2 regions of the Psychrosphaera sp. HA2-10 genome follow, and region 1 is predicted to be linked to the other one. Evidence: predicted binding sites of a transcription regulator. Region 1 holds the regulator's gene; the other holds the start of a gene.

Region 1 (10,054 bases):
AAGCTTGTAAACGCGCAGGATTAGGTTTTGATAACCGAGAGGCTCATTCGGCAAAGTACGACACTGAAAAAACCGCTGACTTATTTTGCTACATGGTAAATCGCTGGAAAGACCTTGGCGGCTGGCCAATACCAGAAGTCGCTGATGTAGGTGAGTCTGAAAAAGAAAGCGAATAAATTAGTATAGGAAGTAATAAGCAGCGTTTTACATTTTATTTCGCTGCTCATTTGAAACAATTAAGCTTTTAAAACAATTTAATTACAAAACAATTTAATTACAAAACAATTCGATTTGGCGATTGGCTAGACGCTTTTGTTGTGCGACGTCTTTTTCAGATAACGTTTTTGGTTTGCCTTTTTCATCCAAAACACGAACAGAGTTAAAAGACTCTAAAACTTTCAAGTTATGTTTTGCTTTGTCGCAATATAGTTTAGCCTGGGTATTCAGTTCATTTATCATTGAATCATCATCTACACTTTTGCTTAATGGCAACTCAATAGCGTTTGACGCTTCTTTCCCTCGTAAAACCCGATCGCCTTCAATTTCTAACTCTTCATATTTACTATTTTGTGGGCGGTATTCGCTAAAAGTAACAACGCCTTTCTCGTCTATCCAGCGATATACCTTCACTTTTTGAGAACTAGCGTGCAGAACTCCCATATAGAACACGCAGAAAATTATTAAAAACTTCATCTAGTCCCCTTTTTGTCCTTTAATTTTTATATGCTATTGTGCTTTTATATCCTTATTTACCAAGAAAATAAAAGAATATTTCATGAATAGTAATAATTCGTCAAAGCCTCAGCATAAAGAAAAGTTTTACTTATTACCAAACTTACTGACTACAGCAGGTTTATTTTTTGGTTTTTTTGCAATTATATCTGGAATAAATAGTAATTTCGAACATGCTGCTATCGCTATTTTTATCGCTATGATTTTTGACGGATTAGACGGCAGAGTGGCGCGAATGACCAACACACAAAGTGAATTCGGTGCGCAGTATGACAGCATGGCTGATATCGTATCATTTGGCATTGCGCCAGCACTACTCGCGTTTAATTTTTGTTTAACATCATTTGGAAAGTTAGGTTGGCTATCAGCATTTATTTTTGTTGCGTGTGCAGCACTGCGCCTAGCGCGTTTCAATACCCAACTGTCGACGACGTCAAAAAACTATTTCCAAGGCTTACCTTCTCCGGCAGCAGCTGCTTTACTAGCTAGTGCAGTGTGGATTCAACAAAGTTTTGATATAAATAACCAATTAAGTTCAGTACTGACCGCGATTATAACAGTGAGTGCCGGCTTACTTATGGTAAGTAATTTTAGATATAGCGCATTTAAACAGATCAAATGGGCGAAGCAACATACATTTTTAAGTCTTTTAATTGTTGTTATGCTTTTTGTAGTTATTGCTGCGCGTCCTGCGGAAGTTCTATTTATTGTTTTTCTTCTGTATGCCTTTAGCGGCCCTGCATTTGGCTTTAGTTCAATTAAGCTGTCTTCTTTTTCCACTGCAGCGGATGCTGATTTTGAAAAAGATACTACTTGTGAAAACAGCGATGTGACCTCATCTGATACTAAATCAAAGGATTAGCATTAAATTCTTGTAGTCTATGACGTCTCAACTAGACTAAATAAAATACAAGAACATAGGAGTAGCTAATGGACTTTGTCAACTTTGAGGTTGGTTCTAAAACCATATCACTTGCCATTTTAAATATCTTACTGACCGAGCAGTATCGAAACAATTTGACGGAAGTACCAAACAATAATCCTAATTTTCTTGGTGCAAAAGAGTTTATGAATGTGCCAGTTCCAATATTTGACTTAGGCCGGATTTTAAATAATAGGTCAACAAAAGAGTTTAATTTAAAAACAATTGAGCAGTTACAGCTTCATAAACAATCATTAAACAATTGGTTTGACTCAACTTCTAATCAAAGCAGCTCATATGAGCCAGTTGTTTTCAAAAAGTGGCTTGAGTCCTTCAAAAGCCAAGATTCAGACTTATCGATTGCACTTACAAAAATTGCTGAAAGCATTGAACTCCTATTAGCAAAAACTTCTAAACGGGGCGCCGTGCAAAGTGATGAGAATGTAGAAATAAGTAAAGTATTAACGAAAATTAACCAACTTTTTGACTCTGCTATTGAGCATATTGAATATACATATAAACCTATTATTATTTTTACCACGATAGACGATAGAAACCCGCATGTTGGTTTACTCGTAGACAAAGTAAAAGATAACATTCACGTAAAAGAAAGTGACATTAAGGGGTTAGATAGTGTCACTTCGGTGGGTTTTGATTTAGAAAATGATACCAAGGCGATGTTAAAAGGCCTTATTCAACTCGAAGGTAAGCATAGCTTAATAATTGATCCTGCGGCTTTATTCAAGCTTCCCGATTCAGGCTCTATCAAGCTATCTGATTTATCTCAAACGGCGTGACTATGAAAGTAGAGGCATCAAAAAGTACAATGAAATACCGGCGGCAAAACCAGCGGCAATATCATCAATCATAATGCCAAGACCACCATGAACATGTTTGTCGAGGTAGCTAATTGGCCAAGGTTTTACGATGTCAAAAAAACGAAATAGAACAAAACCTACCGCAATCGCCGTCCAACTAAATGGTACAAAACAAAGTGTAATAAACATCCCTGCAAATTCGTCCCACACTATTGCTTTGTGGTCATGAACACCTATGTCAGACGCCGCTTTACCACAAATATATGGGCCTACTAAGCAGGTGAACACAGTAAATATGTAAAACAAATATGCTGGGCTATATACAAAAGCAAGGTAAAGAGGAATAGCAGCTAACGTACCAAATGTACCAGGTGCAAAAGGCGCTAATCCACTACCAAAACCAGTAGCAAGTAAATGAACTTTATTACACAAATTGAACTTTACTGCTGGATTTTCCATTTATTACTACTCGTCGTCATGTGAAAAGTGTTGAAAGCCCTTTTCACCTTTTAATTCAAATGGTTCATTGTTAAAGGTCAATTCAATACCTGTATTCCCGCCATATATTTGACCTATACAGGTATACTTAACGCCCATTGCTGTCGCGTTTTGCTCGAGATAACCTTTTTGTTGCTCAGGTACTGTGAATAAAATTTCATAATCCTCACCACCTGTTAATGCCAAATTGATTGCTTTTTCTTGACCAACCGCATCGTAAAGCGTGTGTGAGATAGGCAAACGTTCAACATCAATTCTAGCTGAAACATTTGATGCTTTAAGAATGTGCCCTAAGTCTTGAATCAGTCCATCCGAAATATCTAATGCCGAAGTTGCAGCATGCCTAATTACATGACCAGCCGCAATTCGAGCCACTGGAAAGTCGAAGCGTTGCTGAATATGCTCAGCGATATCACTAGGAAAAGTTAAATCTTTTAACTTTGACTCAACAGCTAACGCAGACTCGCCTAGTTCACCTGTGACATAAATCCAATCGCCTGCTTTTGCACCAGACCTTAAAAGCGCTTTACCTTCAGTAACAAACCCTTTCAAACTAACTGTTACAGCAAGAGGACCTTGAGTGGTATCGCCACCAACAATTTGGACATTATAGTATTCGGCAATTTCAAATAAACCGTCTGCGAACTCTTTTACCCACTGCTCGTCTGCAGTAGGCAATGTAATAGCAACAGACGCCCATGCTGGCTCTGCTCCCATTGCAGCAAAGTCACTCAAGTTAACTGCTAGACATCGATGTCCGATTGAGCGAGCGCTTGTATCTGTAAAAAAGTGAGTGTTTTCAACCATGGTATCTGTTGCAACAACGAGCAGCTTATCCTGCGGCATCTTTATTAAAGCGGCGTCATCACCGACGCCGACAGTAACATCTTTACGTTGCGGACCACGGCCTGAAAAGTAAGTTTGAATCATTTCAAACTCTTTCATAACCATTTCCCTTCTGGTATCAGTAGAATTATCTTAGAGGAATTCGAAGATCTTTTGCGGCTCTATCAAGTACACCGTTTACAAAACGGTGGCTATCGTCAGCACCAAACTTTTTAGCAAGCTCAATACCTTCGTTAATAGCTACTTTATATGGCACATCAACTCTAAACTTAAGTTCAAAGGCAGACAGACGCATTATTGCTTTTTCAATTTGATCCACTTCTTCATAAGGGCGTTCTGTATATGGCGTTAAAGCCGTATCTAGCTCTTTGTAATGAGCCGCCACACCGCGAATCGCTTCTTTGAAAAATTCGACATCAATTTTGTTTACATCATTGTCTAATAAAAACTGTTGCTCAATATCACTAACGTGATTTTGGCTAATCTGCCATGAGTAAATAGCTTGTACCGCTAACGCTCTCGCTTTTCTTCGTGCTGCTGGTTTCATTAGAGTGCCTTAGATTTGATCCATTACGTTGACCATTTCAAGCGCACCAAGGGCAGCTTCGCCACCTTTGTTACCGGCTTTAGTGCCAGAACGCTCTATCGCTTGTTCGATGCTATCAGTCGTAATTACACCAAACGCTACTGGAATATCAAACTCAAGAGAAACAGTAGCTAAGCCTTTGTTACACTCGCCTGCCACAAAATCAAAATGAGGCGTACCGCCGCGAATAACTGCGCCAATCGCAATAATAGCGTCTACATCGCCACGCTTTGCAATCTTTTTCGCCGCTAATGGTAATTCATAAGCTCCAGGAACATAAACAATTGTTATATCGTCTTGATTCACTTCGCCGTGACGCTCTAATGCATCAACTGCACCCTCTAACAAGCTATCAACCACAAAGTGGTTAAAGCGAGATACTACAATTGCGAATTTTTTACCTGTAGCACGAAAATTGCCTTCGATTACGTTCATTCGTAAACCTTATTTCTTATCTTTAAAAAATTTTGCGCGATAATACCACAACATATTAGTAGATGTTAGCAGATCGCGCGATCTTAGATCTTATTCACTTACATACTCGACAACTTCTAAGCCAAAGCCCGAAAGTGCATGGTATTTTTTAGGTGAGCTTAATAAGCGCATTTTGTTAACGCCAAGCTGTGCAAGTATTTGCGAGCCCACGCCAACATTTCGAGAGGTACCTTGCCATTTAGCTGGTGGTAAATTATCGCCATTGTCTTCAGCTTCAAAGCGTTTAACAATATTAATAAGTTCTTGATTGCTTTCTTGTTTACCTAATAAGACAAGAACCCCACCTTCGTCGGCGATTTTCTTTAATGCTGAGTCAATTGAAAAACTTCTGTTAACTGAACGGTCAGAGCTCAATAAGTCACTGAATGTATTTTGTAAATGAACACGCACGAGTGGCGCTTCCATTGTGTTTAAATCGCCTTTCACCATTGCAAAATGTAGCTGCTCATCGATGGTGTCTTTAAACGTAACTAAGTTAAATTCACCAAACTGCGTAGGTATTTTACAGCTTGCAATTCGCTCTACCGTCGTTTCATTTAGATTTCGATATTCAATTAAATCTGCAATCGTTCCAATTTTTAAATCATGCTTTTTAGCAAAAATTTCTAAATCAGGTCGACGCGCCATCGAGCCATCTTCATTTAAAATTTCAACAATAACACCAGAGTCTGTGCGGCCAGCTAATCGGGCTAAATCTACTGCAGCCTCAGTGTGTCCTGCGCGCGTTAGAACACCGCCTTTTTTAGCCACCAGTGGAAAAATATGCCCCGGCTGGACGATATCGGATGGTTTAGCGTCGGCTGCTACAGCTGCTTGAATTGTTCTTGCTCTATCTGCGGCACTTATACCTGTGGTAACGCCCTCAGCAGCCTCTATTGATACAGTAAAGTTCGTAGCGAACTGAGCATTATTATTATCAACCATTAACGTTAGGTTTAGCGCGCGAGCTCGCTCTTCTGTCATCGGCAAACAAACTAAACCTCGAGCGTGTGTCACCATGAAGTTTATATGCTCTGGCGTCAACATATCTGCCGCCATTATCAGATCACCCTCATTTTCTCGGTCTTCATCGTCCATCAAGATAACCATTTTACCGTGACGAATATCTTCAATTATTTCTTCTGGTGTATTTAATTTCATTTTTTCTACCAATTTAGGGTGAAGCTTATTTTTTCAGATAACCGGCTCGCGCCAATAAAGACATATCAACACCTGATGAAGACTCTCCACCAGCTGCCTGTCCGAGCAGTCGTTCTACGTATCTTGCTATTATATCTATTTCAATATTTACTGCATCACCTACCACTGCATTCGCTAACGTTGTTTCAGCAAAGGTATGGGGTACAATTGTCAACTTACATTGACCATCCGTAACATCATTTACAGTAAGGCTTATACCATCAACCGTAATAGAGCCTTTTTTTACGACATATTTTGAAAGTTGGCTCGGTATGCTAATCCAAATGTCTTTTGCTCTGCCATTGTCGTATATAGAAGCAATGTGGCATACCGCATCTACATGACCACTAACCATGTGCCCACCAAAACGAGTGGTAGGCAGCATCGCCTTCTCTAAATTCACAGTTTGTCCGGCTTGATAATGCTTAAAGCCCGTGTACTTTATAGTTTCATTCGATACATCGGCTTGGTAGGAGTTCGCACTTTTTGATACAACGGTCAAACAAACGCCGTTTGTAGCGATACTGTCGCCTAAATGCACATCAGAAAAATCAAAGGTTGATGACTCCACTTCTATTCGGAAGTCTTCGCCAAGACGATTGATGCTTTTGATTTTGCCAGTTGTTTCAATTATTCCTGTAAACACAGTATTCCCATATCTTATTAGCGTTGTTAAACTTTTGGTGAGTATGTTAAACGAATATCTTCGCCTACAACTCTACAGTCTAGTAAATTGAGTGATTTTGTTTGAGACATATTTTCAAGTGGACCAAAAGGAACTAAATCCATTCCGCCTAAACCCATCAGTTTTGGTGCGACATAGACAATAAGCTCATCAAATTGGTTACTAACGATAAAAGAACCAGCAAGCTTTCCTCCTGCTTCCACCCATAAGTTATTGATTTGCAAGCTACTACAAATAGCTAACACTTGGTCTATATCAAAACCGCTTTGTTGGTCATAGTTCGCACCTATAATGCGGATATCGCCTCTATCTTCAAACTCTTTTTGGAACTCTGACAAACCAGTATTTGATTTTATAATCACAATACCTGGCGTATCTAAGTTATTTGAGTCCAAGTCAATATTAAACAAATCAAGCGCATCTATTGTCGAGCGTTTAATTCTATTATGTCCGTCTAAAACAACCTTAATTGGCTGACGAATTTGAGTAACAACATCACTGTAAGGGTACATAAACTCGAGTTGTTCTTCACGAACGTTTAGCCTTGCATTATCGACTAAAACCGTTTGTGCAGTCGTTAGAATTGCGCAACTCGCTGCTCTATATTTTTGCACGTCTGCACGCGCAGAGGGACCTGTTATCCATTTACTTTCGCCGTTGCTAAGCGCTGTTTTTCCATCCAATGAACTTGCTAGTTTTACCCGGACAAAAGGCTTGTTTTTTTCCATACGACTAAAAAAACCATGGTTTAAAGCTCGAGCATCGGCCTCTAACAACCCGACATGCACTTCGATACCAGCTCTTTTTAGTATTGCGACACCATTACCGGCAACTTGTGGATTCGGATCAAGCATAGCGACAAACACAGTTGCCACTTTCGCTTCAATTAACCTCAGTGCACAGGGTGGTGTGCGACCATAGTGACTACAAGGTTCTAATGTAACATATGCCGTAGCACCAATAGAGTCTTCAACCGATACATCTGCCAGCGCATTAACTTCAGCATGACCGCTACCCGCTTTTTTATGCCATCCTTCGGAAATTATCTTGTTATTTTTAACAATAATACAACCGACGTTTGGATTCGGTGATGTTGTATATGTCCCATTTTTAGCAAGCTGAATGGCTCTGGCCATGAACTCATGATCTTGAAGAGTATAGTGCTTACTTGACTTGTTATTAGGCATTAGTAGTCTTATTCAAATAGTTTCGATTGGCGGCTTTTTAACTCTTTGGCTGAGTCTACTTGCTGACCAATTTTAGCAATTTCTTCGCCAAACTCTTTGATATCTTCAAAGGAGCGATAGACCGAGGCAAACCTTACGTACGCAACTTTATCTAACTGAACCAGTCCATCCATAATGAGACTACCGATGAACTCTGACGAAATCTCTCGCTCTCCCGTATTTCTGATTTCTTTTTTGATTGAAAGAATAAGTTGATCAACTTGTTCAGTACAAACGGGTCTTTTTTCAATAGCACGAAGAATTCCGGCGCTCATCTTTTCTTCATTAAATGGCTCTCGTTTACTGTCTCGTTTCACCACTTTAGGCATGACTAACTCGGCACCTTCAAAAGTAGTAAACCTTTCATTGCATTCATTACATGCACGACGCCTGCGAACTTGCGAGCCACCGCCAACGAGACGAGAGTCAATTACTTTGGTTTCCGTTGCCGTGCAAAATGGACAATGCATATGTATTTTCCTACGAATAATAAAAAAGCCGTGTTTCCACGGCTTTAAATATTAACACAGCTTTTGCTGTAAAAAATAGACTAGGCGTAAACAGGAAAGCGTGCACACAACGCAACAACTTTCTCTTTCACCGCAGCTAAGCTCGCTTCATTGTTAATATCATCTAACACATCACAAATTAGGTTAGAAAGTTCTACCATTTCCGCTTCTTTCATGCCACGGCGAGTAACCGCAGGTGTGCCCAAGCGAAGACCTGATGTTACAAACGGAGAACGAGGATCATTTGGTACAGAGTTTTTGTTTACTGTAATAAACGCTTTACTTAATGCAGCGTCAGCTTCTTTACCAGTAATATCTTTATTGATTAAATCAACTAAAAACAAGTGGTTTTGAGTGCCACCTGAAACAATGTTGTAACCGCGCTCTTGCATTACTGAACACATTTTTTGTGCATTTAATAACACTTGAGCTTGGTATTCCTTAAATTCAGGTTGTAGTGCCTCTTTAAAGGCTACTGCTTTAGCCGCGATAACGTGACATAAAGGTCCACCTTGTCCACCTGGGAAAACCGCACTATTTAATTTTTTATACAGATCTTCATCGTTCGCACCCGAGATGATTAAACCTCCACGCGGACCCGCTAAGGTCTTATGAGTAGTTGTAGAAACAACATGTGCATGAGGGACCGGATTTGGATAAACACCAGCAGCCACTAATCCAGCTACATGTGCCATATCGACAAATAAATAAGCACCTACTTTATCAGCAATCTCACGAAAACGTGCCCAATCTACGATGCCTGAGTATGCTGAAAATCCTGCGATTATCATTTTTGGCTGGTGTTCATCGGCAAGTTGCTCAACTTGTTTGTAATCTATTTCACCAGTTTCTTCATCAAGGCCGTATGGAATCGCGTTATACGTTTTACCAGAAAAGTTAACATGTGAACCGTGTGTTAAATGGCCACCATGCGCAAGACTCATACCTAAATAAGTATCGCCCGGATTTAATAAAGCTTGAAATACCGCCGAGTTTGCTTGAGAGCCTGAGTGCGGTTGAACATTTGCATATGTAGAACCAAAAAGCTCGTTAGCTCTGTCAATTGCTAGTTGTTCAGTTACATCTACATACTCACAACCGCCATAATAGCGCTTACCAGGGTAACCTTCGGCGTATTTGTTTGTTAATTGAGAGCCTTGAGCCTGCATAACGCGTGGACTTGTGTAGTTTTCTGAAGCAATCAACTCAATATGGTGTTCTTGACGTTGAGTTTCTTGTTGCATTGATTCCCATAGTTCTGGGTCGAAATCTGCGATGTTCATATCACGAGTTAACATTATTACACCTCGGTACTGGTTATATAACAAACAAATGAGGCGCTTATAATACGCACTTCTTTATCAAAAGCCCATATGTTAACAATGAGATTTTTTAACTTAAATCGATTACTTTTATGAACTCGTTATTTAAAATGCAAGACTATGCTAATTCAGTAGCGTTTTCATTTCGTTAACGAGCGTTTGCAGTCGGCCTTGGAGTGTCATCAAAACGTTATTATTTTCATCATGTGATAGTAATGTTTGCTCCATTAATTTTG
Region 2 (10,054 bases), 430 kb from region 1:
AAAAATATTAAAACGTTATGATGTTTCTAGTGAACTATCATTCGCAGAAATGAAAAAACGTCTATTGCGTAGAGCAGATACTTTACCCGTAGCGTTAGTATTAATGCAGGCTGCAAATGAAAGTGCTTGGGGAACGTCGAGGTTTGCGTTAGAGGCAAACAACCTTTTTGGCCAATGGTGCTTTAAAAAAGGTTGTGGTGTTATTCCAACAGGTCGCCCAGAAGGGCAAACTTATGAAGTGCGCCTGTTTAAGCATCCGATAGCATCAATACGTAGTTATTTTAATAACCTTAACACTGGCCATGCTTATGTTTCTTTACGTAGTGTTCGAGAGCAACAACGAAATCAACAAGAAGAACTAGATCCGTCAATGTTAGCAACGGGTTTGTTAAAGTATTCCATTAGACGAGAAGCTTATGTTGAAGAAATACAAACAATGATCCGTGTTAACAATAAGTATATAGATTAATTCATGAACAAAACCTTAATCAGCACACTATTGCTATCGGTTCTAGTTGCTCCGATAGCAGCAGCTAATACTAAGTCTTTATCTCTAAGTTATGACGGTTTCTTTGACCGAATAGAAAAACTAGATAAGCCTGAGTTTCAGAATGTGAAACTAGCTTTTTATCTCAAAGAAATAACAACTGGCCAACCATGCGAGATTAATTCGGTAAAGTTAAAAACCAAGCTAAAGTCACTAGATGTATATTTTTACGAAGACGGGGAGATCATTCTTCCTTTTGATAAGCAGTTTGACTTAGACAAGGCGCAAGTTGTTATTGATAAAAGAAATGATGATAACTGTGGGTTAGATATGCGTTTAGAAAGTGTGTTGCTTTTTGGCGAAGAAGTGACTGGCCAACAAATCCATAGTATGACAAATACATTTGATGAAGCATTAAAAAAGCAAACAGGTATGATGTCTTTTTTAGCACCTGACGTTGTCGGTCTTACGTTTCTTGGGAAAGGAGGTACGACGCTGCAAATTCAAACCCCAGATGTAGGCGTTTGCAATGATTTAGGTTGTACGATCACCAAAATAGAAATGACCGATCTTTCTAGAAAAGTAAGGTTTAATGAAAGGCCCGATAAAGTCGTGCCATACATAAAAAAATAGAGCTTACAAAAGCTCTATTTCTATATCTTCGATAGGTTGACTACAGCAAGTCAAGATCTCACCTTTGCGAACAAAGGCCAGTGGTTCATTTAAATACTCAACTGAACCACTTTTCAACTTACATCTACAAGCACCACAAAAACCTTCTCGGCAATGATATAGCATGTCTACGCCATTAGATTGTAATGAATCGAGCAAGGTTTTATCTGAGTTTGTGTAATCAAAATCAGTATCAGCTTTGTCACTTCGAATTACACGAACTTTTGCCATAGAGAGAAAAGTAATTGATGAATCAATTACAATTCAAAACCGTCAAACGCAGATGCGTTTACTTCAGAGTCGATTTGACCCACCAAGTAAGAGCTAATTTCAGCTTCTTGTGGAGCAACTTGTACGTTATCTGATTCTAAGTATTTATTCATCCATGGCAAAGGGTTGCTTTTTACATCAAACATAGTCGGCATACCAATAGCGGCCATACGATGATTTGCGATGTATTCAACATACTGACAAAGAATCTCTTCATTTAAACCTATCATTGAGCCATCTTTAAATAGGTAAGTTGCCCATTCTTTTTCTTGCTCAACCGCTTTAAGGAAGATTTGTTGCGCTTCAGCAAAACACTCAACACTGATCTCTTGCATTTCCGGATCGTCTTGCCCATCAGCCCACAAGTTAATGATGTGTTGCGTAGAGGTTAAATGTAGATTTTCGTCACGAGCGATCAAGCGAATAATTTTTGAGTTGCCTTCCATGATTTCACGTTCTGCGAATGCAAAAGTACAAGCAAAGCTTACATAAAAACGGATAGCTTCAAGCGCATTGATAGAGTTTACAGCAAGATAAAGCTTTTTCTTTAATTCACGAGTTGTAACATTGTACTCAACGCCGTCAATAGTATGCTTGCCTTCACCTAGTGTTTGAAATAACTGTGTGTGAAATATTAAATCATCATAATATTGAGATATATCAGTAGCACGCTTGAGTATTTCTTCATTTCTAACTATATCGTCAAAAATTGGGCTAGGGTCGTTAAACAAATTTCGAAGGATGTGTGTATATGAACGTGAGTGAATAGTTTCACTAAAAGACCATGTTTCAATCCAAGTTTCTAATTCTGGTAAAGACGTTATTGGTAAAAGAGCTACGTTAGGGCTTCGACCTTGAACAGAATCTAACAGCGTTTGATACTTTAAATTAGAAATAAAGATATGTTTTTCGCTTTCTGTCATAGACTGAAAATCGGCTCTGTCGCGACTTACGTCAATCTCTTCTGGACGCCAGAAAAAAGAAAGTTGTTTTTCAATAAGTTTCTCGAAGATGGAATGACGTTGCTGGTCGTAACGAGCAACGTTAACCGTTTCGCCAAAAAACATCGGCTGCTCTAGTGGATTAACATCTTTTTGATTAAAAGTGGTATAACGCATTATCTTTACTCTATTTAATTAGGTTATGAATGGCGTGTAATTAAATCTTACACGCACCGCCTTCACAGTCTTCATCATCTTCGATTACTACAGTCGTCGGTGGCTCTACAGCTTTCGTTTTGCCACCTTCAGTTACCGTACCAGCTTGGTCACGCGTGTTGTGATAATAAAGCGTTTTAACGCCGTATTTATAAGCCATTAGTAAATCTTTAAGTAACTGTTGCATAGGTACTCTATGATCAGGGTAGTTACTTGGATCATAATTTGTGTTTGCAGATATCGTTTGATCGATAAACTTCTGCATTATGCCAACTAGTTGTAAGTAACCTGTGTTGTTCTCTAAACTCCAAAGTAACTCATACTGGTCACGAAGCGTCGCAATCTCTGGCACTACCTGTTTTAGAATACCGTCCTTACTTGCTTTTATAGAAATCAAACCACGCGGTGGCTCAATACCATTAGTAGCATTTGAAATCTGTGATGAAGTTTCAGATGGCATAAGTGCTGATAATGTGGAATTACGTAAGCCATACTTAACCATATCCGCACGAAGACCTTCCCAATCTAAATGTAAAGGCTCATCACAGAACTCATCTACGGCCTTTTTATACGTATCGATAGGCAGTATACCTTGAGAATAGGTGGTCTCATTAAACTTAGGACAAGGCCCTTGTTCTTTGGCCAACACATTTGATGCTTTTAATAGGTAATACTGAATAGCTTCAAATGTTCGATGCGTAAGATTGTTGCCAGAACCATCAGAATACTTAGCACCATTCTTGGCTAAGTAGTACGCCATATTAATAACACCGATACCTAAAGTACGACGACCCATAGTTGCATTTTTAGCAGCAATTACCGGGTAATCTTGATAATCAAGTAAGTTATCTAAAGCACGAACAGCAAGTTCTGCTAATTCTTCTAATTCATCTAAAGAGTCAATAGCACCTAAGTTAAATGCTGACAGTGTACACAAGGCAATCTCACCTTCTTCATCATTAATGTGCTGAAGCGGTTTAGTTGGCAATGCGATTTCTAAACAAAGGTTACTTTGTCTAACTGGCGCTAATTTAGGATTAAAAGGACTGTGTGTATTACAGTGATCGACGTTCTGTAAATAGATTCTGCCTGTGCTAGCACGTTCGTTTAAGAACAAGCTAAATAACTCAATCGCTTTTATACGTTTCTTACGAATACTGTCATCATTTTCATATTTTACATATAACTCTTCGAACTTGTCCTGGTCTTCGAAGTAAGCATCGTATAAGCCAGGAACATCAGATGGACTGAACAAAGTAATGTAGTCATCTTTAATCAAACGAGAATACATAGTGCGGTTAAACTGTACGCCGTAATCTAAGTGGCGAACTCGGTTTTCTTCAACACCGCGGTTGTTTTTTAGCACTAAAAGCGACTCTACTTCTAAGTGCCAAAGTGGATAGAATAGGGTAGCGGCACCACCACGTACTCCACCTTGCGAACAGCTTTTAACGGCTGTTTGAAAGTGTTTGTAAAAAGGGATACAGCCGGTATGAAATGCTTCACCATTTCGAATAGAGCTACCTAAAGCACGTATACGGCCAGCGTTGATACCAATACCAGCGCGTTGACTAACATACTTAACAATTGCAGATGACGTTGCATTAATAGAATCTAGGTTATCGCCAGCTTCAATTAATACGCAAGAGCTAAATTGACGAGTAGGGGTACGAACACCAGACATAATTGGTGTAGGTAAAGAAATTTTAAACTGGGACGCAGCGTCATAAAAACGGCGAATATAATCTAACCGAGTGTCTGCTGGATACTTAGCAAAAAGGCAAGCTGCTACAAGGACGTATAGAAACTGTGCACTTTCATAAATTTCACCGGTAACTCGGTTTTGAACTAAGTATTTCCCTTCTAGTTGTTTTACCGCTGCATAGCTAAAATCAAGATCGCGGTTATGGACCATAAACTCGTCCATCGCATCGAATTCTGCTTCGGTAAAGTCTTCGAGTAAATGCTCGTCATAACGCTTATCTGCAACCATCTTTTTAACATGATCGTACAAACGAGGTGGTTCAAACTGACCATACGCTTTTTTACGTAGGTGAAACACAGCTAAACGCGCTGACATATATTGATAGTCAGGACTGGTTTCTGAAATCAGATCTGCGGCTGCTTTGATAATAGTTTCATGGATGTCTTCTGTTTTAATGCCATCATAAAATTGTATATGAGAGCGAATTTCAACTTCAGATACAGACACATTATCTAGACCTTTAGCGGCCCAAGTAATGACTCTATGGATTTTATCTAAGTCGAGAGGTTCTTTAGAACCATCTCGTTTGCTAACAGAAAGGCTGGTATTCATCTGGCCTGCTTGTCCTTTATTTTTATTGTATGCGCACGGATTATGCTAATCGTATTAACATTAACCAATTATTTTACCCATTGGATAAAAACACATCATATAGTGTTTTAATTATTACAGTGCCACAAGATAGAGTGTGTTGAGTCTCAATGCAACCCTAAATGTTGTGGTAAATATAGCCACTTTTTTACAGGGTAAGTGTTCCCTAACGCTATGACAATTACTGTCAAATACCGACAGAAAAAATCTAGTTAAAAACTAAAAAAAGATCTTTTTTTTATTCGAAAAAATTCATAAAAAAGGGCTCAAAACGAGCCCACTTTAGTTACAGTTTTTCACAGTAGATTAAATAGTTTACATCTACCCCTGGTTTAATCTTAAACTGTTCGGTAAACGGATTAAAATGTACACCTACTGCTTCTTTAACCTTTACACCATGGCGCTCAGCCCATCCAATGAGCTGCGCTGGTTTAATAAACTTATCAAAGTCATGCGTTCCGTCAGGAACGATTTTTAATAACTTTTCTGCGGCGATAATCGCTAATAAATAACTTTTGAATGTTTTATCAAGTGTTGAGAAAAATACCTTTCCTCCAGGCTTACATAATGTAATTGCCGCACGGACAACAGACTCAGGATCAGGTACATGTTCCAGCATTTCAAGACAAGTAACTATGTCATACTTATCTGGATATTCATTTGCGAATTGTTCTGCACTAGCTTTTATATACTCTACGTTCGCTATTTTGGATTCCATAGCATGAAGTCGGGCAACATTTAGCGAGTCATCAGCGAGATCGATACCAGTGACATCAGCACCTAACTTAGCCAATTGCTCAGCAAAAATACCACCACCGCAACCAATATCTAAAACAACTTGCTGGTCTACACCATTTGTTTTTTCTTGGATATATGCAACACGAGTAGGGTTCAATAAATGTAGAGGTTTAAAGTCTCCTTCTTTATCCCACCAAGCAGCTGCTATAGAGTTAAACTTGTTGATTTCACTATCATCAACATTAGTTATATTTTGAGGATTCTGTTCAGGCTTCATTTTGATCCATTAATTTATCGCCACCAGGGTAAGATGACACAACTAAAATTTATTATAAAGATGGATCAATGATCTTTGAAGTAGAAAAATTTTGTTTTTGTATAAAAAAGTTATAGATTGATGTTTAATTAGATGTCGGACAAATTACTAATTTAAACTAGCCAGTTATCGTCATTGTGTTACAATCGCGAGCTGACTTTATAACAATAAAACTTCATTAAAGTAGTTGCAGGGAACAGTGCGTTTATGACAGATCTTGCCAACAATATTAGCCCGATTAATATTGAAGAAGAATTAAAAACCAGTTACCTAGATTATGCGATGAGCGTAATTGTAGGTCGAGCGTTACCAGATGTACGTGATGGATTAAAGCCGGTACATCGACGTGTATTATTCGCAATGAACGAATTGCGTAATGACTGGAACAAACCTTACAAAAAGTCTGCTCGTGTAGTAGGTGATGTAATAGGTAAATACCATCCACATGGTGACAGCGCCGTATATGATACGATTGTACGTATGGCTCAGCCTTTCTCTTTACGTTATACGCTAGTTGATGGCCAAGGTAACTTTGGTTCAATTGACGGTGACTCAGCGGCTGCCATGCGTTATACCGAAGTACGTATGGAAAAACTAGCTCACGAGCTGTTAGCTGACTTAGAAAAAGAGACAGTTGATTTTGTTCCAAACTATGATGGTACCGAATTTATTCCAGCGGTGTTACCAACCAAGGTTCCTAACTTACTGATCAATGGTTCGTCTGGTATCGCTGTTGGTATGGCAACAAACATACCTCCTCACTCATTACGTGAAGTTGTCGATGCTACTTTAGCCTTATCACATAACCCTGACATGGACCTAGAAGAGTTGATGACTCATATTCCAGGCCCTGATTTCCCAACGGGTGCTATTATTAATGGCCGTAAAGGCATTGAAGAAGCATACCGCACCGGTCGTGGTAAAGTTTATATCCGAGCTAAAACAGAAATCGAAACGGATGAAAAAACGGGTAAAGATACAATTATTGTTAACGAAATACCTTACCAAGTTAACAAAGCCCGCTTAATTGAAAAGATTGCTGAATTAGTAAAAGATAAGAAGCTAGAGGGCATTTCTGCACTTCGTGACGAGTCTGATAAAGACGGTATGCGTATCGTTATTGAACTTAAACGTGGTGAGCCAACAGAAGTTATTCTAAATCACTTATTCGCATTAACTCAAATGCAAACGGTTTTTGGTATCAACATGGTTGCGCTTGACCATGGTCAGCCAAAGATATTCAACCTAAAAGAAATGCTTGAAGCCTTCTTGTCGCACAGACGTGAAGTTGTAACTCGCAGAACCGTATTTGACTTACGCAAAGCTCGAGATCGCGCACACATTTTAGAAGCGCTAGCCATTGCATTAGCAAATATTGACGAAATTATTGAGCTAATCAAGACCTCTCCAACGCCAGCTGAAGCAAAAGTTCGCTTAACTTCTCGTGGATGGAACCTAGGTTCTGTTGCTGCAATGTTGGAGCGTGCTGGCGATGATGCTGCACGTCCAGAATGGCTAGAAGATGAGTTTGGTATTCGTGACGGTCAGTACTTTATGACTGAACAACAAGCTCAAGCGATTTTAGAATTAAGACTTCATAAGTTAACCGGTCTAGAGCACGAAAAAATCCTTGGTGAATATGCTGAGCTTTTGGAGCTAATAGCTGAATTACTAGAGATTTTAGGTAGCCCAGCGCGTTTAATGGAAGTTATTCGTGAAGAAATCGAATTAATACGTGCGACTTACGGCGACGAGCGCTGCACAGAAATTCGCGACGCTTCGCATGATATTAATTTAGAAGACTTAATTAATGAAGAAGATGTTGTTGTAACGCTTTCTCATGAGGGTTATACCAAGTATCAGCCGTTAACTGACTATCAAGCTCAACGTCGTGGCGGTAGAGGTAAGTCTGCAACTAAAATGAAAGATGAAGATTTCATCGAGAAGTTATTAATTGCAAATACACACGATACGATTCTATGTTTCTCTGACTTTGGTCGCTTGTATTGGTTAAAAGTTTATCAGCTACCTCTTGCAAGTCGTCAATCTCGTGGTCGTCCAATAGTAAATATTTTACCGTTAGACCCAGATGAAAAAATTACCGCTATTTTGCCTGTTCGTGAATTTGAAGAAGGTAAGTTTGTCTTCATGGCGACAGCCAACGGTACCGTTAAGAAAACAGCATTAACAGAATACTCTCGACCTCGTTCAAACGGTATTATTGCCGTAAACTTGAATGAAGGCGATAAATTGATTGGCGTTGACATCACGAATGGTGAAGACGAAATCATGTTGTTCTCACAAAACGGTAAAGTTGTTCGTTTCCATGAAAATCAAGTTCGTGGAATGGGACGTACAGCAACGGGTGTGCGTGGTATTAAGTTAACAGACGATGCGAAAGTAGTTTCACTTATTATCCCTAATCATGAGGATAATATCTTAACTATTACTGAAAACGGCTTCGGTAAACGTACACCACAGCATGAGTACCCGGCAAAGAGTCGAGCAACTCAAGGTGTTGTTTCTATTAAAGTTAGTGAACGTAATGGTTTGGTGGTAGGTGCTACTCAAGTGGCTGATAATCATGAAATCATGATCATTAGTAACAAAGGTACTTTAGTAAGAACAAGAGTAGAGGAAGTCTCTGTTGTTGGTCGAAACACACAAGGTGTTCGTTTGATACGCACAATTGACGGCGAACTTGTTGTTGGTCTAGCTCGTATTGAAGAAATCGAAGAAGAAGTTGAATTGGATGAAGATGGAAATCCAATCATTGTTGAAGGCTCAGACCTTGAGCAAGACTCAACGGAATCAGAGATTGAATCAGCAGAAGGTGAAGGCAGCTCAACTGGTCCTGCCGACTCAAAAGATGTAGCGGAAGACGACGAACAGTAAACTGTTACTTAAATATTTATCTAAAGGCTCCTTAAAGGGGCCTTTTTTGTTTTTTATTTAGAAATTTATTAAAAGTGAGTGCGTTAAAACAACAAGGTAAGCCTGTTCCATTTCAATTATGAAATTATATGTAAACCACCTCAAAATTGAGTTGAGAAATCGGTTTCATAGAGTTAGAGTCTTTATTCCACTTTTTCGTTCATTTCTTTTGAGAACACTATGATTAAATATAACTTTTGCGCGGGCCCGGCAAAGCTTCCAGATGATGTTTTAAGAATTGCGCAAGCAGAGTTACTCGACTGGAGTAATACGGGTTGCTCTGTAATGGAAATGAGTCATCGTAGCAAAGAGTTTATTAACGTTTATAACGAAGCGGTCGAAGGTCTAACACGTTTACTTAATATACCTAAAGACTATAGTGTTTTATTTATGCATGGTGGCGGGCGAGGCCAATTTTCAGCAGTACCATTAAACTTGTTAAAACAAGGTAGCACTGATGGCGCACATTATGTCACGACAGGTTCCTGGTCTGCAGATGCAGTTAAAGAAGCCGAGAAATTTGGGCAAATAAAAGAAACTAAGCCGGTTATAAATGACAATAATCTTTATTCGGTTCTCCCTGTAGAACAATGGCAATTAGATGACGAGGTAGACTTTGTTCATTATTGTCCAAATGAGACTGTAGATGGTATCGAAGTATTCGAATCACCAAAAAAAGTATCGCGTAACTTATGTGTTGTTGCCGATATGTCATCGACTATTTTATCTCGTGTTATTGATGTAAATGATTTTGACCTGATCTATGCTGGTGCCCAAAAGAACATTGGGCCGTCGGGACTTACTATTGTAATCATTAAAAACGCGTTACTAAAGCGAAGCCAGAATAATGTTCCGTCCATTTTTAATTATGCGTTAACCGCTGAAAAAGAAAGTATGTTTAACACACCACCTACGTTTGCCATTTATTTAGCAAACTTGGTATTCAAGTGGTTAATAGCCAAAGGCGGTGTTTCTGAAATAGAAAAAGTTAACATCGAAAAAGCAGCGCTGCTATACAAAGCAATTGATGACTCGCAGTTGTTTTATAGTAAAGTAGCAGCGCAAAACAGATCTAGAATGAATGTTACCTTTTTCCTAAAAAATACTGATTTAGAAAGTAAATT

The links. The regulator NrdR, encoded in region 1, represses ribonucleotide reductase genes. The targets are predictions, from matches to a motif close to AAACACNANATNTNGTGTTT.
Region 2: a site for NrdR is predicted at 4,992-5,011, ahead of nrdA (class 1a ribonucleoside-diphosphate reductase subunit alpha). Genes of this name have one in related genera too.

What each region holds. Positions count from the first base shown of each region.
Region 1 covers NZ_CM146341.1:1,814,524-1,824,577, forward strand. The annotation lists gene rnt (ribonuclease T) at 1-176, shown strand, start outside; gene ACZ1GV_RS08400 (DUF4124 domain-containing protein) at 271-693, opposite strand; gene pssA (CDP-diacylglycerol--serine O-phosphatidyltransferase) at 776-1,594, shown strand; gene ACZ1GV_RS08410 (chemotaxis protein CheW) at 1,663-2,451, shown strand; gene ACZ1GV_RS08415 (phosphatidylglycerophosphatase A family protein) at 2,452-2,931, opposite strand; gene thiL (thiamine-phosphate kinase) at 2,938-3,915, opposite strand; gene nusB (transcription antitermination factor NusB) at 3,944-4,363, opposite strand; gene ribH (6,7-dimethyl-8-ribityllumazine synthase) at 4,373-4,837, opposite strand; gene ribBA (bifunctional 3,4-dihydroxy-2-butanone-4-phosphate synthase/GTP cyclohydrolase II) at 4,928-6,037, opposite strand; gene ACZ1GV_RS08440 (riboflavin synthase) at 6,063-6,722, opposite strand; gene ribD (bifunctional diaminohydroxyphosphoribosylaminopyrimidine deaminase/5-amino-6-(5-phosphoribosylamino)uracil reductase RibD) at 6,749-7,948, opposite strand; gene nrdR (transcriptional regulator NrdR) at 7,957-8,457, opposite strand; gene glyA (serine hydroxymethyltransferase) at 8,538-9,794, opposite strand; gene ACZ1GV_RS08460 (response regulator transcription factor) at 9,942-10,054, opposite strand, start outside.
Region 2 covers NZ_CM146341.1:1,385,972-1,396,025, reverse strand. The annotation lists gene ACZ1GV_RS06350 (glucosaminidase domain-containing protein) at 1-469, shown strand, start outside; gene ACZ1GV_RS06345 (DUF2987 domain-containing protein) at 473-1,120, shown strand; gene yfaE (class I ribonucleotide reductase maintenance protein YfaE) at 1,124-1,390, opposite strand; gene nrdB (class Ia ribonucleoside-diphosphate reductase subunit beta) at 1,417-2,547, opposite strand; gene nrdA (class 1a ribonucleoside-diphosphate reductase subunit alpha) at 2,588-4,903, opposite strand; gene ubiG (bifunctional 2-polyprenyl-6-hydroxyphenol methylase/3-demethylubiquinol 3-O-methyltransferase UbiG) at 5,229-5,957, opposite strand; gene gyrA (DNA topoisomerase (ATP-hydrolyzing) subunit A) at 6,204-8,891, shown strand; gene serC (3-phosphoserine/phosphohydroxythreonine transaminase) at 9,111-10,054, shown strand, end outside.